3 regions of the Streptomyces sp. NPDC001100 genome follow, and region 2 is predicted to be linked to each of the others. Evidence: riboswitches for the same ligand, from Rfam matches in the RefSeq annotation. Region 2 holds a riboswitch; each other region holds the start of a gene.
The links. Region 2 has a riboswitch for cyclic di-AMP ahead of ACWDEW_RS31375 (M23 family metallopeptidase). Riboswitches for the same ligand answer to the same signal wherever they lie in the genome.

Region 1 (5,194 bases), on a different contig from region 2:
ACGCCCGGCTGGAGCGCGAGCTGGCCGAGTTCACCGGGTTCGAGGCCGCTCTCGTCTTCTCCTCCGGCTACGCGGCCAACCTCGCCGCGGTCACCACGCTGGCCCCGCACGGCTCGCTGATCGTCTCCGACGCGGGCAACCACGCCTCCCTGATCGACGGCTGCCGGCTGGCCCGGGGCGCCACCCAGGTCGTGGGGCACGCCGATCCGGACGGGGTGCGCAAGGCGCTGCGGACGCACGACGGGCCGGCCGTGGTCGTGTCCGACTCGGTGTTCTCCGTGGACGGGGACGCGGCTCCGGTGGGGGCGCTCGCCGAGGCCGGCCGGGAGTTCGGGGCGGGGCTGCTGCTCGACGACGCGCACGGGCTCGGGGTGCTGGGCGAGGGCGGGCGCGGGCTGCCGTACGCGGCGGGGCTCGCGGGGGCCGAGGACGTGGTCGTGACGGTCACCCTGTCCAAGTCGCTGGGCAGTCAGGGCGGGGCCGTGCTCGGGCCGGCCCGGGTGATCGACCATCTGGTCAACGCGGCGCGGACGTTCATCTTCGACACCGGGCTGGCGCCCGCGGCGGCGGGCGCGGCGCTGGCGGCGCTCACCCTGCTGCGGCGCGAGCCCGAGCGGGCGGCCCGGGCGCGCGCCGTGGCGAGTGAGCTGCACGCACGGTTCACCGCCGCGGGTCTGGAAGCGGTACGTCCGGACGCCGCGGTGGTGTCGGTGCGGGCACCGTCCCCGGAGGCGGCCGTGCAATGGGCGGCCGACTGCCGTACGGCAGGGCTGGCCGTGGGCTGCTTCCGTCCTCCTTCCGTGCCCGACGGCATCTCACGGCTCAGGCTGACCGCCCGAGCGGACCTCTCCGGGGCCGAGATCGAACGCGCTGTACGTGTGATCGGCGAAACGCGACCATGAGTCGGCGTGACACGGTCGTGCGTCGCTGACGAGGAGAACCGATCAGTGGAAGGCGCCGAGGAATCCCGTCCAGCTCTCGGGGGAGAAGAGCAGGGCGGGTCCCTGGGGGTCCTTGGAGTCGCGTACGGCGAGCAGCCCCTTGCGGGGGCCGGAGTGCGGACGGGCCGCCTCGACGCAGTTGTTCGCTCCCGTGCTGTAGCTGCTGCGCAGCCACCGCACTCCGGACAGATCGGTACTGGAAGGTACGTTCCGAGGCAGTGCAGACATGGTGCCTCCTTACGCGCCGTCACCTATTCCGGCGATGTAGTCCAACGAGTCCTCGGGTGAAAGGGCGTGGAACTGAAGGGTGTTGAAGGCCTCGCTGTAGGCCTCTAGGTCTTCTTTCCGTTCGAGGTAGAGGCTACTCGTCAAGTGGTCGAGAACAACCACGTCCAGATCAGAAGTGCTCGGAAAGGAGAAGATAACGAAAGGACCGGTGATGCCGATGTGCGCTCCTGCGGCGAACGGCAAGACCTGAAGCCGGACTTGGGGCAGTTGGGCCGCCTCGGTGAGCCGCGCCAGCTGCCGTGCCATCACACCCGGCCCGCCGACCTCCCGGCGTACCACCGCCTCGTCGAGGACCACGCTCAGTTCGAGTGGGGGATCGGCGCGCAGGATGTCCTGCCGGGCCAGCCGCACCTGCACCAGCGCGTCGAGCCGCTCCGGCCCGTCGTGGTCGAGGCCTCCCACGGCGGCCCGGGTCACCGCCCGGGCGTACTCGGGTGTCTGCAGCAGCCCGGGGACGACCGAGGTCTCCAGGGTGCGGATCGTGCTGGCCTGTGACTCCAGACTGATGAAGTCCCGGTAGGCGGGCGGCAGTACACCGCGATACGCGTGCCACCAGTGGTGCCGGCCGCCCCCGTCGTCGGAACCCGCCAACACGAGCAGCATGTCCCGGAGTTGTGCGTCGCCGACCTCATAGGCGTCCAGAAGTAACCGGACGTCGGGCGGTTTCACGCCACTCGCGCCGGTCTCGATGCGGCTCACCTTCGACTGGTGCCAGCCGACCAGCCGGGCCGCCTCGCCGCTGGTGAGCCCCGCGTCCGCACGCAACGCGCGGAGTTCGGCGCCCAGTTTCCGGCGGCGCACCGCGGGACCGTACTGCATGGGTTTCTCCTTACTCCTTCCGAGTCGCCCAAATAGAGTCTGGGTTCGCAGAGTTCACCGCTTTGAGCGACAGATATATGCATATCTTGGTGGATCGGCACCGTTGGCGACGCGGTAATGGCAGTCTGGCGAAGAAGCACCAGTCCGGGACCGTACTCGAACCATCCGCTCCGTGTCGGACACCGGTCCCGCGGGAAAGGGACGACCGCGCCATGGCAGACCATCTGGAAGCATCCGTCACTCTGCCGAGCGATCCCGCCTCGGTCTCCACCGCCCGCTCCTACGTGGTCGGGACCCTCGTGGAGTGGGGACTGCCGGCGGACACGGAGGTCGCCGACACCATCCGCCTCATCGTCTCCGAACTCGCCACCAACGCCGTACAGCACACCTTCGGACAGTCACCCACCTTCACGGTGGACATCGAGCTGGAGCGTGACGAACAGCTGCGCATCGGAGTCACCGACAGCCATCCCCGCTTCCCGAAGCGCCTGCCCGCCGCCGTCCAGCAGGACAACGGCCGGGGCATGGTCATCATCCGCTGGCTGACCGCGGAGTGCGGCGGCAAACTGCGGGTCCGGCCGACCCTGGAGGGCGGCAAGACGGTCTCCATCGAGGTGCCCTGGACAGTCCCGGCCCGGCCGGTGACCGCGGCGGGCCAGCAGGAGCCGTAGAGGGACATGCGGAACGCCTCTGGACACCCGAGGGGGTGGCGGTCCGTCAGGAGACCGCCACCCCCTCGGGAGTCTTCAGCACGGATCAGCTGACCCGGCCGTACCAGACGCTCTTGGTCCAGATCTTCTGCAACCGCACCACGTCCCCGGTCTTCGGGGCGTGCCAGATCTTTCCGCCGCCGGCGTAGATGCCGACGTGGTAGACGCTGGAGCCCGAGTGGAAGAAGACGAGGTCCCCGGCCTTGCGGCTTCCGGCCGAGATGTGGTGGGTCTTGTTGTACTGCTGGGCCGCCGTACGGGGCAGCTTCTTGCCTGCCTTCTTGTACGAGTACAGCGTGAGCCCGGAGCAGTCGAAGCGGCCCGGCCCGGTGGCCCCGTACCTGTACGGGGCGCCCTTCTTGGACGCCGCGACCTGGAGTGCCTTCGTCGCGGGTGTCGCGGCCGCGGCGTCGGATGCGACGCCCGGGATCACGACGGAACCGCCTACGGCGGCGATGGCGAAGGCCGAAGCCGTACCGGCCCTGACCATCAGCGACGGGACACGATTGAGCGCAGTCATGCGCAACCCTTCGTCAGCCGCCTGTGAAGGATGACCTGTCGGATTCGGGCTGACAAAGTTGCCCGGCCGCTGACGCGGCTTCACCCCAAGGGCTGCTCGGCCCGGTCATGGCGTGACCGTCCCGGCGACCCGTCGTGCCTGGGTCCTCCACTCCTGCCGATGCAATCCTGTCGACCTGTCATCCGGGCGGCGGCAGGACTCGGCGTCCGCCCGGATCGCCCCGCCGCTGCGGCGGGGTCTTGTCGTCAGACAGGGATCTTCACCTATGAATGTCCGAAAAGCCCAACGGAATCGGGGATTTGTGGGGTTACTCACCACTCACTCGTTCGGCTGAACGTATCGGTGTTCGAGGGCGTGTCGAGGTCGCACCACCCTCGGACCAGCACCGGAACACCTCACCCGTCCCTCGGGCTACGCGTGTTGCGCAACCCGGACGGCCGCATGGGCGGAGCGGCGACTACGCCGATCGGGGGTACGCCGTTCGGCCCGTTTCGACCCCGGCCGTCATGGCTCCGGGTCCGTCAACTGTCGGAGGGTGCGGGGATCGTGACCCGAGCCGTGCGGCGCTCTCCGTCCAGCACGCGCAGCGCCCGCGCGAGCGTGGGGGCGTGCAGCTCGGTCTCGCCCCGCTGATGCATCAGGGCCAGCGCGTCCCGCAGCTCGGTGGCCTTGGCCACCAGCGCCTGGGCGGCCCTCAGCCCACGGTAGGTGTCCCCGTGGTGCGCCGGGTTGATACGGCCCAGCAGGTCGGCCACGTCCAGATAACGGTCGATCAACTCGCCCTCGGCGCGCGTCAACGCGGGCAGCGGCGGAAGTTCCGGCGGCAGCATCGTCGGCTCACTCCCCGCCGGACTCGGTGAGCGAGGTCTTGCGGGTGGACACGATCCGGTCCACCAGCCCGTATTCCAGGGCCTGTTGGGCGTCGAGGATGCGATCCCGCTCGATGTCCGCGCTCACCTGCTCCACCGTCCGGCCCGTGTGCAGGGCCAGTACCGCCTCCAGTTGGGACCGGGTGCGCGCCAACTCCTCGGCCTGGATGGCGAGATCACTCGCCTGACCCTGGATCGGCTCGGGCAGCGAGGGCTGGTGGAGCGTCATCCGCGCGCCGGGCAGCGCCGACCGCTTTCCCGGGGTGCCCGCCGCCAGCAGCACCGCCGCGCTGGTGCCGGCCCGGCCGAGGCAGATCGTCTCCACGTCGCACGTGACGTACCGCAGCGTGTCGTAGATCGCCGACATCGCGGTGAACGAGCCGCCGGGCGAGTTGATGTACAGCGAGATGTCCCGGTCCGGCGCCAGGTACTCCAGGTGCATGAACTGGGCCATCACGTCGTTCGCCGAGATGTCGTCGATCGGCGTCCCGAGGAAGACGATCCGCTCCTCCAGCAGCTTCGAGTACGGGTCCGTCGTCCGGTGCCCGGAGCTGGTGCGCTCCGTGAATTCGGGCAGGACATGGCGGGCGAACGGTCGGGTCATGGGTACCCCTCCTTCGGCATCTGTAAGAAATGTACAGGACGTACATGACGTTATGATGGGAGCGGATTCTAGTGACCGAGTAAAATGCCCAGGTCGGAGGGTCTTTATTGCTCTCTGCTGGGGCTCGTGTCTCACATTCCTGTCACGGTTTGACGGCTCTCTGGCGGGAGTGTTGTCGCCGTTGCGTTCGGCAACTGGCCAGTGGTCCTCCCCGTGGCCACCCTGATCTGCGATCCTGTCGCGACTCGCGGTGGTCGGAGCGTCCGTCAATGGGTGCGGGCGGCCCGGCTGGAATGCCTCAGCCCTAACAAGCCTGTTGCTGCGCGGCGGTCGTCGGCCATCGGGTGGGTATCCCCGATCGTGAGAGCCCTGCCGTGCTCCCGGTGGCAGTACGACGAGCGCCGGCACACGACGCTGCAGCCACGATGTTCTCCGACCGTTTC
Region 2 (5,194 bases):
CTGAGCCTCGCCGCCGGGGAGTCCTTCACGACGCCCCTCTTCGCCGCCCTGTGGAGCGACGCAGGCTTCGGCGGCGCCAGCCGCACCTGGCACGCCTACCAGCGGACGTACGTCATCCCGGACGCCGACCGGGACCGGCCCGTGCTCTACAACTCCTGGGAGGCCACGCAGTTCGACATCTCCGAGGAGCAGCAGGAGGTCCTCGCGCAGCGCGCCGCGGCGGCCGGCGTCGAACTGTTCGTGGTCGACGACGGCTGGTTCGGCGCCCGCACCAGCGACCGCGCAGGACTCGGCGACTGGACCCCCAACCCGGACCGCTTCCCCGCCGGCCTCAAGCCCCTCGCGGACCGCGTCCACTCACTGGGCATGCAGTTCGGCATCTGGGTCGAGCCCGAGATGATCAACCCGGACAGCGACCTGTACCGCGCCCACCCGGACTGGGTGCAGTACCAAGAGGGACGAAAGCGGACGGAGTTCCGCAATCAGCTCGTCCTCAACCTCGCCCGCGAGGACGTCCAGGAGTACCTCTGGGAGCAGCTCGACGGACTCCTCTCCAGCGCCCCGATCGACTATGTGAAGTGGGACTTCAACCGCTGCTTCACCGACGCGGGCTGGCCCGGCGACGCCTATCCGCAGCGCCTCTGGGTCGACCATGTGCGCGCGCTGTACGCCCTGTTGGACCGGCTGCGGGCGGCCCACCCCGGTGTGGCCTTCGAGTCCTGCTCGGGCGGCGGCGGCCGGATCGACCTCGGCATCCTCAGCCGCACCGACCAGGTGTGGACCTCGGACAACACCGACCCGCTCGACCGGCTCGCCATCCAGCACGGCTTCAGCCAGATCCACCCCGCGCGCGTGATGGCCGCCTGGGTCACCGACAGCCCCAACACCCAGCTCAACGACCGGGTCAGCAGCCTGCGCTTCCGGTTCGTGAGCGCCATGGCCGGTGTCCTCGGTGTGGGCGGCGACCTCTCCGAGTGGACCGAGGAGGAACTCGCCGAGGCCCACGAGTGGATCGCCCTCTACAAGGAGATCCGGCCGCTCGTCCAGCGCGGCGACCTGCACCGGCTGCGCCCGCCGACCGGCGGACTGAGCGCCGTCCAGTACGTGCGCGGCGACGAGAGCGTCGTCCTCGCCCTGCTCCAGGCGCAGCACTACGGCGAGCCGGTGCCGGCGCTCCGGCTGCGCGGGCTCGACCCGACGGCGTCGTACGAATGCCTCGAAACGGGTGAAGTCCACCGAGGTGCCGTGCTGTTGCACCACGGACTGCGGACCGGGCTGCGCGGTGACCTCGATGCGACGGTTCTCCGGCTGCGTCGCATCTGAGCCTTCTGCCCGAATTGCAGCCTTCGTTACAACTCGCTCTGGAATAAGGGAAGCTGAGGGGTTGTACGTGAGCAGCGTCATATCCGTGACCGTGCGTCGCTCGTCATGTTCACGTAATTGACATGCTTTTCCAGGGGAATTGAGGTGGAAGTCGGGTGGGAATTCACGGAGGGTGACTGTGAATTCCCACAGGAGATCACAAGAAGCCCAAAACCGTGGAACCTCCTGCTTGTCCCTTTGCGTCTTCCTCGCTTACGTTCGCCACCAATCCGGACGGACGCCCAATCCTGCCGCCGACCGGACTCCGCACACACCCACCCGTATGCGGCAGGAGCGGGGGACCCACAGGTAGGACGCCTGTTCCGGTCTCCGGAACGGGCTTGGGGTAAAGCCGCGACCAGTGCGCGGCCGGGCATCTCCAGCCCGCACCCGACAGCTCACCCCGCAGGCGCCGGAGAGGAATTCGTCATGCCCGCGAAGGGTAAGCACCGCCGTCCGAAGTCCCAGCGTCTCAGCCGCTCGATAGCCGTAGCGGGAACCGGCGGCGCGGCGCTCGCGCTTCCGCTCGTGGGAGCCGCCGGCGCCCATGCCGCCCCTTCGGCTTCCGCTCCGGAAAAGGCCGTTCAGTCGGTTCCGGCGACCGAGAAGACGGTGACGCGGAAGGCGGCGACCGCCAAGACCGAAGGCGTCAGGACGTATTCGGTGAAGGCGGGCGACTGGCTCGCGAAGATCGCCGAGGACCAGGACGTCACCGGCGGCTGGAAGAAGATCTACCAGGACAACCGCGAGGCCATCGGCGCCGACCCCTCGCTGATCCACCCGGGCCTCAAGCTCTCCCTCGGCAAGAAGGGCACGACGAGTACGGCCAAGTCGTCCGGTTCGTCGTCCTCTTCCTCCTCCTCTTCGTCGTCCTCCTCGTCGAAGAGGACGACCGCCACGCAGAGCGCCGACACCACCAGCACCTCCAGCGGCTACACCCTCCCCGTGACCGGCGGCACCATCGGCACCGGCTATCACGTCGCGGGCAGCATGTGGTCCAGCGGCTACCACACGGGCGTCGACTTCGTCGTCCCGACCGGCACCACCGTCAAGGCGGTCGCCGCGGGCACGGTCGTCTCGGCGGCCTACGACGGCGCCTACGGCAACGAGGTCGTCATCCGGCACGCGGACGGCGAGTACTCGCAGTACGCCCACATGTCGCAGCTGTCCGTCTCGGCCGGCCAGACCGTGACCGAGGGCCAGCAGATCGGCCTCTCCGGCGCGACCGGCAACGTGACCGGCCCGCACCTGCACTTCGAGATCCGGACCACTCCGTACTACGGCTCGGACGTGGACCCGGTCGCCTACCTCCGCTCGCACGGCGTCACCGTCGGCTGACGTCGGGGCCCTGCGCGGGCGGTTCCCGGGGTCAACGTACCTGGCCAGGGGCTTATTCCGACTTTGGACAACCCTTTACAAGTGGCTTATCTCACCGCTCGTCAACCCTAAAATACGATCGCGTAGGTCACAGTCCAGGGTGAACTATGGTTGCCGTGGCTAACGATTCGAAGAGTGACAACAGATCAGTGATCGGGTCGTACGTGGCGGTGGGGGACAGCTTCACCGAGGGCGTCGGCGACCCCGGGCCCGACGGGGCGATGGTCGGCTGGGCCGACCGGTTCGCGGTACTGCTCGCGGACCGGCGGCCCGAGGGCGACTTCGCGTACACGAACCTCGCCGTGCGCGGGAAACTGCTCGACCAGATCGTGGCGGACCAGCTCGCCCGGGCCAAGGAGATCGGCCCCGACCTGGTCTCCTTCTGCGCGGGTGGCAACGACATCATCCGTCCCGGCACCGACCCCGACGAGGTGGCCGAGCGCTTCGAACGCGCGGTCGCCGACCTCACCTCCGCCGTCGGCACCGTCCTGGTGACGACCGGCTTCGACACCCGCAACGTGCCCGTGCTCAAGCATCTGCGCGGCAAGATCGCCACCTACAACGGACATGTGCGGGCCATCGCCGACCGTTACGGCTGCCCGGTGCTCGACCTGTGGTCCCTGAAGACGATCCAGGACCGCCGGGCCTGGGACGGCGACCGGCTCCACCTCTCTCCCGAGGGCCACACGCGCGTGGCGCTCCGCGCCGGTCAGGTCCTCGGCATCGAGGTCCCGGCCGACCCGGACCAGCCCTGGCCGCCCCTGCCCCCGCGCGGCACGCTCGACATCCGCCGCGACGACGTGCACTGGGCGCGCGAGTACCTGGTGCCGTGGATCGGACGCCGACTGCGCGGCGAGTCCTCGGGCGACCACGTGGAGGCCAAGGGCGCGCTGTCGCCGGACGACATCAAGATGCGGATCGACTGGGTGGCTTGACGGGGTGACGGGTGCGGCTGCTGTGCCGGGGCGTGTGCCGCCCCAGGGCTCGGCACGGCGGGTGCGTCCGGTGCGTCCGGCTTGCCCGGACCGCCCGGTGAGACCTGTCCGGACTTCGCGGAGCGGCACGGGCGGACGCCGGTGGCGCGGCCGGCCGTCTCCGCGAGCCGACACCCACCCGGGTGGCCGCGAACCGTCGTCCGCCGGCGGAACGGCACCGTTCTGTTCGGGTGCGGACGCCGCCGAGGTCCTCGTCAGCGGCGTGCGCCGACCACGAGGACGGCGGACCGAGCCCTCCGTACGACTCAGGAAGCGGTCAACGCCGCCCGCTCCAGGCCGAGTTCCCGCGCGAGCGCCTCGTCGACCCACTCCAGGGCCCGTGTCCGTGACACCGCGCCCGCGTACGCCGTCATCTGTACGGCGAGGCCGTCGAGGAGGGCCGTCAGGCGCAGGGCCGTGGCGTTCGGGTCCGCGCAGTGGAACTCGCCCGCGATCACTCCCTCGGCGACGACCTCCGCGAGCGCCTGCTTCCACTGCCGGTCGAGATCGCGCGTCACCCCCAGCAGGGCGGGCTCGCGCAGCGCCGCCGCCCAGCCCTCGATCCACAGCCGCCAGCCCTTGGCCTGCCCGGTCGGCGCGTACCAGCGCACCGCGGCCCGCAGCCGGCGCAGCGCGGTCGTACGACGGCCGAGCAGCTTGCGCAGATGCGCGAGATCGTCCTCGGCCGCGAAGGCGAACGCGGCGGCGACCAGCTTCTCCTTGGTCGAGAAGTGGTAGAGCACCAGCGCGTTGCTCACCCCGAGCGCCGAGGCCACGTCGGCGATCCTGACCGCCGCCACACCCCGCGCCTCGATCTGCTCGACGGCGGCCCGCAGCAACTCCGCCCGCCGCTCCGCCACACCCAACCGCACTCTCGCCACCCGATCACCCTATTCCGTAGCCGGCGAAGGTGTCGCTCCGTCCCTCACCGGTACCAGCCGAACCGTTCCGCGATGACCGGCAGCCGGTCCGCGACGATGGCGTGCGCGGCGGCGCGCGGTGTCGTGCCGTCGGCCTCCGCGCGGGCCAGCATCAGCTCGATCAGGGCGCGCATCGAACGCCGGGTGTGGGCGAACGCCTCGTCCGCGTCCGCACCGATGTCGCCGAAGAGGGTCCACCACCACCAGGCGTTCGTCCCGGAGTTCACGACCACGTCCGGCAGTACGACGACCCCGCGCGCGGAGAGCAGTTCCTCCGCCTCCGGCAGCACCGGCATGTTGGCCGCCTCGACGATCCAGCGGGCGGTGACCGCCTCCTGGTTCACGGTGTCGACGGTGTACGACACCGCCGCCGGAACCAGCACCTCCGCCTCGACGGACAGCCAGTCCCCGCCCGGCAGTTCACGGTCGCCGGGTCTCAGCACGGTCCGGTCCACGGTGCCGTACCCGTCCCGCGCCGCGAGCAGCGCGTCCACGTCGAGCCCGGCCGGGTTGGCGATCGTCCCCTTGACGTCGGCGACGGCCACGATCGACAGCCCCGCG
Region 3 (5,194 bases), on a different contig from region 2:
GACGACGTACGGCCTCCGGGGCGCGCCCGTCCTGGTGCGCTCCCCCATGCACACCGGTGTGGACGCGGGCCGGTTCTTCCCGTTCGGGAACGACGCCGACCTGCCGCCGGACCAGCGGGACGAGGACGCGCGGTCGGCGTGCTTCGAGTTCGAGGTGCCGGCCGAGACGTGGGTACTGGGGCGGCCGAGGGTGCGGCTGCGGCTGACCTGCGGTGTGCCGCGCGGGCAGGTGGTCGCGCGGCTGTGCGATGTCGCGCCGGACGGGTCGTCGACGCTGGTCACCCGCGGTGTGCTGAACCTGTCGGCCCGGCACGGGCGGGACCGGGCGGTGCCGTGGACGCCGGGCACCACGGAGGACGTGACCTTCGAACTGAACGGCATCGGGCACGCGTTTCCGCCGGGCCATCGGATCCGGCTCGCGGTGTCGTCGGCGTACTGGCCCTGGATCTGGCCGCAGCCGGAGTCCGGGGCGGGGTTCACGCTGGATCCGGAGGGATGTGCGATGGAACTTCCGGTGCGGGAAAGGGAGTTGACGTACGACATTCGCTTCGACGAGCCCGAGGAGGCCGCGCCGATCGGGGTCAACCACCCCGCCACGCTGGACGAGCCGCGGCCCGAGCGGCTGGTCGTGCGGGATGTGGCGAAGGGTGAGTGGCGGCTGGAGGTGGATCCCCGGTACGGCGGCACGCGGGTGTATCCGGACGGGCTCGAATTCACCGAGGACGCGCTGGAGACGTACACGATCGACGAGTCGGACCCTTTGTCCGCCCGCACGCGGTCCGACTGGACGATCCGGCTGCATCGGCCGGAGCTGGGATGGGACACGACCGTGCGGACGCGGTCCGAGATCACCTGCGACGAAACGGACTTTATTACCTCGAATGAGGTGATCTGCACCGAGGGCAGCGAAGTGATCTTTCACCGCACTTGGGAGAAAAGGATTCCGAGAACTGCCAGTTGAGGACGAATGCCCGATTTGCCGTTCTTTATCTCGCCGTGAGTTGGGTCACGCGTTTGTGTGCGTGGCCTGTGGTCCTGCGTTTTTACGTTTCCCTTGTGGTTATTGACAGTTGAACCTTGGCTTACGCAAAGGATCAAGTGCCCCATACGCCTCAGACCAAGGTCAATAGGGGTTAGGTGTGATTCCGCCACTTGTTCCGGACATGTGCTCTCGCATAGTTTCCGGGCCTGTCGAGCGGAACGCCGAATCCTGCCGCCGCCCGGCATCCCAGTCACGAACTTCTCGCACGGCAGGAGCGGGGGACCCAGGTAAGTCGCCGGACCGGTCGCTGCGACCGGGACGGCTCGGGGTTAAGTCACGTCCGTGAGGGCGTGGCCGGGCACCTCCCAGCCCGAACCCGACAGCTCACCTCGCAGGCGACGGAGAGGAACCTCGTCATGCCTGCATCCGCTCAGTCCCGCCGCGCCCGCCTTGTCCGCCGTGTCGTTGTCGCCGGTACCGGTGTCGCGATCCTCGCGCTGCCTGTCGTCGGGGCGACCACCGCCTCGGCCGCCACGACCTCGTCGACCACGCTCGCCGGATACCCCAACACCCTTGACGGGTGGATCCGTGAGTCGCTCGCGATCATGGCGCAGAAGGGAATTCCGGGTACGTACAACGGGATCTACCGGAACGTGATCCGTGAGTCGTCCGGCAACCCGTACGCGATCAACAACTGGGACTCCAACGCGGCGGCGGGTACGCCGTCGAAGGGGCTGCTCCAGGTGATCGACCCGACGTTCAACGCGTATCACGTTGCCGGGACTTCGTTCGATCCGTACGACCCGGTTGCGAACATCACCGCCGCCTGCAACTACGCGGCGGCCGTGTATGGCTCCATCGACAACGTGTACGGGGCTTACTAGAGACTGTCGGATCAGCCACGACGGGTTGTCTGTCCGTCTGCCGCGCCGTCGTGGCTGGTCGCGCGGTTCCCGCGCCCCTGAAAGACGCTTCAGTCGAGGAGTCTTTCCAGGACCAGCGCGATGCCGTCGTCCTCGTTCGACTTCGTCACCTCGTCGGCCACCGCCTTGAGTTCGGGGTGGGCGTTGGCCATCGCCACTCCGTGGGCCGCCCAGTCGAACATGGGGATGTCGTTCGGCATGTCGCCGAAGGCGATGGTGTCGGACGGGGTCAGGCCCAAGTGGCGGGCCGCCAGGGCGAGGCCCGTCGCCTTGGTGATGCCGAGTGGCTGGAGTTCGACGGTACCGGGACCCGACATGGTGACCGAGGCCAGGGAACCGACCACCGAGCGGGCCGTGGACGCCAACTCGTCGTCCTCCAGGGCGGGGTGACGGAGCAACACCTTGCTGATCGGTTCGGACCACAAGTCGTCGCGCCTGCCCACCCGTACGGCGGGGAGCGTGGGGTGCGGCATCAAGTAGCCGGGCTCGATGAGGGTGAGGCCGTCCACTCCGTCCTGGTCGACCGCCGCGAACACCTGGCCCACTTCCGCCTCGATCTTGCCGAGCGCGGTCTCCGCCAGCTCACGGTCCAGGGTGACCGACCAGAGCAGACGGTCCGCGCCGGCGTCGTACAACTGCGCGCCCTGTCCGCACACCGCGAGCCCCCTGCTGCCGAGGTCTTCGAGGAGCGGGCGCACCCTCGGAGCGGGCCGGCCGGTGACGACCAGGTGCCGGGCGCCGGCCGCCGACGCCCTCGCCAGTGCGATGCGGGACCGGTCGGAGAGCGTGTCGTCGCCGCGCAGCAGCGTCCCGTCCAGGTCGGTGGCGATCAGTGCATATGCGAGGGGTGCGGCCATGATCAGAGAATACGGATGGAACGCCCCACCGACTCGACACGAACCGGACGGCTGCTGCCTTCACATACGTTGACCCGAGTTCCGGTTGGTTTGACAGTTACGGCGGTTATGCCGACTCCCGGATCACCAGTTCGGTGGGCAGGATCACGCCCGCCGTGTCCTCGCCGGCGATCTGCGCGAGCAGCATGCGGACCATTTCGGCGCTGATGCGGTCGTAGGGCTGGCGCATGGTCGTGAGGGCCGGGGTGATCGCCGTGGCCGCCGCCGAGTCGTCGAAGCCTCCGACAGCGATGTCATCCGGGACCGAACGGCCGGATTGCTGGAGGGTGTTGACGACTCCCAGAGCCATCAGGTCCGACGCCACGAACACCGCGTCCAGGTCGGGGGCCCGCGTCAGGAGTCTGCGGGCCGCTTCCTCGCCGCCCGTGCGGCGGTAGTCGCCTTCCACGACGAGTGCGGGGTCGTGGGGCAGGCCCGCCTCCGTGAGGACGTCCCGGTAGCCGGCCAGGCGGTCGGGGCCGCCCGGCGCGTCGAGCGGGCCGGTGACCATGGCGATGCGGCGTCTGCCGCGGGAGATGAGGTGGCGGACCATTTCCTGGGCGCCGTCGCGGTCGGCCGCGGCCACGTAGCTGTACTTGGAGGCGGGGCCGAGCGGTTTGCCGCAGGCCACCAACGGGATGCCGGCGTCGCGGAGTTCGGCCGCCACCGGGTCGCCGCTGTGGTTGGAGACCAGCAGGACTCCGTCCACGTGGCCCGAGGTGATGTAGCGGGTGAGGCGGCGGCGGTCGTCCTTGGAGGAGGCCAGCATCAGGAGCAGGGGGATGTCGTGGCGGGCCAGGTGCTCGGTGCAACCCCGCAGCAGGACATTGAAGTTGGGGTCCTCGAAGAACTTCTCCTGCGGCTCGGTGAGGAGGAACGCCACCGAGTCCGACCGTCCGGTGCTCAGGGAGCGGGCGTGCCGGTTGACGACGTAGCCCGTCTTCCTGATCGCCGTCTCCACGGCGGTGCGGGCGGCCGGCGAGACGTAGTGGCCGCCGTTCAGGAAGCGGGAGACGGTCCCCCGGGAGACGCCTGCCTCCCGGGCCACGTCGTGGATGGTGGGCGGTTTGCGGCGTCCGTTCGGACTGGTGGTCATGGTCCTCGTTCTGCCGGTTCAGTGCGGTGGGGGGAGGTACTGCTCGCTACATACGTCTCACGCCTTGACCGAGCCGCTCAGCAGGTCCAGGGACCAGAACCGCTGGATCACCAGGAAGAGCGCGATCAGCGGCAGGATCGCGAGGAAGCAGCCCATGATGACCAGCGTGTAGAGGGCGGGCTGTGAGGCGCCCTGGTTGAGCAGGGTGTAAAGGCCCAGCGTGATCGGGAACTTGGTGTCGTCCGCGAGCATCACGTACGGCAGCAGGAAGTTGTTCCAGATGCCGACGAACTGGAACAGGAACACCGTGATGAGCCCCGGCATCATCATCGGGACCGCGATCCGCGAGAAGATCCGCCACTCGCTCGCGCCGTCCATGCGGGCGGCTTCGAGGAGTTCGGCGGGCACGGAGGCCGCCGCGTAGATACGGACGAGGTAGACGCCGTACGGGGAGAGGATCGACGGCAGGAGCATCGACCAGTACGAGTCGGCCAGGCCCAGCTTCGAGAGGAGCAGGTACTGCGGGACCGTCAGCACGATGCTCGGGACCAGGACGCCGGCCAGCATCAGCTTGAAGACGAACTCCCGGCCGCGGAAGGCGAATCGGCCCAGCGCGTAGCCGCCGGCGGCCGAGACCGCGGCGGAGAGCAGGGCGCCGCCGCCCGCGTAGAAGAGGGAGTTGACCATCCACTCCCAGTAGATGCCGTTCCGGTAGGAGCTCAACTCCTTGAAGTTGTCGAGGAATCCGGAGCCGGGGGCGAAGGTGAAGGTGGAGAAGAGTTCGCCGTGGCCCTTGCTGGCGGCGATGACCACCCAGGCCACGGGGATCAGGCAGTACAACGAGCCGAGGATCAGTACCAGGGTCGGCACCCACGCGGTGCGCTTCGGCTTGCCGAGTCCCTGGCCGTCGGTGGCGGTGAGGGTGAGGGGGGTCATGCCCGGTCCTCCCGGGTGTAGCGGTCGGAGACGCGCAGCAGCGTGAAGGAGACCACGAAGGTCGCCAGGGCCAGGACCACCGCGGTGGCGGACGCGCCGTAGATGTCGGACCTGAGGAAGGCGCTGTCGTAGATGGCCATCAGCGGACTCCAGGTACCGGAGAGGCCGTTGGTCAGCGGCTTGAGGGCCATGGGCTCGGTGAAGACCTGGAGGGTGGCGATGACCGAGAAGAAGAACGTGAGCACGAGGGAGGGCAGCACGATCGGGATCTTGATCCGCAGGGCGATCTTCAGGTCGGAGGCGCCGTCGATCTTCGCGGCCTCGTAGATCTCCTGCGGTATCGAGCGCAGGGCCGTGTAGA

Region 1: linked by a shared signal. The riboswitch ahead of ACWDEW_RS21905 (C40 family peptidase) and the one ahead of ACWDEW_RS31375 (M23 family metallopeptidase) in region 2 are both predicted to bind cyclic di-AMP.
Region 3: linked by a shared signal. The riboswitch ahead of ACWDEW_RS26545 (transglycosylase SLT domain-containing protein) and the one ahead of ACWDEW_RS31375 (M23 family metallopeptidase) in region 2 are both predicted to bind cyclic di-AMP.

What each region holds. Positions count from the first base shown of each region.
Region 1 covers NZ_JBSFKO010000014.1:128,913-134,106, reverse strand. The annotation lists gene ACWDEW_RS21925 (8-amino-7-oxononanoate synthase) at 1-902, shown strand, start outside; gene ACWDEW_RS21920 (DUF397 domain-containing protein) at 945-1,169, opposite strand; gene ACWDEW_RS21915 (helix-turn-helix domain-containing protein) at 1,179-2,048, opposite strand; gene ACWDEW_RS21910 (ATP-binding protein) at 2,261-2,719, shown strand; gene ACWDEW_RS21905 (C40 family peptidase) at 2,805-3,278, opposite strand; cyclic di-AMP (ydaO/yuaA leader) riboswitch at 3,282-3,461, opposite strand; gene ACWDEW_RS21900 (hypothetical protein) at 3,800-4,108, opposite strand; gene ACWDEW_RS21895 (ATP-dependent Clp protease proteolytic subunit) at 4,116-4,751, opposite strand.
Region 2 covers NZ_JBSFKO010000025.1:96,142-101,335, reverse strand. The annotation lists gene ACWDEW_RS31380 (alpha-galactosidase) at 1-1,323, shown strand, start outside; cyclic di-AMP (ydaO/yuaA leader) riboswitch at 1,625-1,787, shown strand; gene ACWDEW_RS31375 (M23 family metallopeptidase) at 1,792-2,700, shown strand; gene ACWDEW_RS31370 (SGNH/GDSL hydrolase family protein) at 2,889-3,674, shown strand; gene ACWDEW_RS31365 (TetR/AcrR family transcriptional regulator) at 3,980-4,594, opposite strand; gene ACWDEW_RS31360 (Glu/Leu/Phe/Val dehydrogenase dimerization domain-containing protein) at 4,639-5,194, opposite strand, start outside.
Region 3 covers NZ_JBSFKO010000019.1:26,356-31,549, forward strand. The annotation lists gene ACWDEW_RS26540 (CocE/NonD family hydrolase) at 1-961, shown strand, start outside; cyclic di-AMP (ydaO/yuaA leader) riboswitch at 1,224-1,395, shown strand; gene ACWDEW_RS26545 (transglycosylase SLT domain-containing protein) at 1,399-1,866, shown strand; gene ACWDEW_RS26550 (HAD family hydrolase) at 1,956-2,762, opposite strand; gene ACWDEW_RS26555 (LacI family DNA-binding transcriptional regulator) at 2,869-3,897, opposite strand; gene ACWDEW_RS26560 (carbohydrate ABC transporter permease) at 3,955-4,833, opposite strand; gene ACWDEW_RS26565 (carbohydrate ABC transporter permease) at 4,830-5,194, opposite strand, start outside.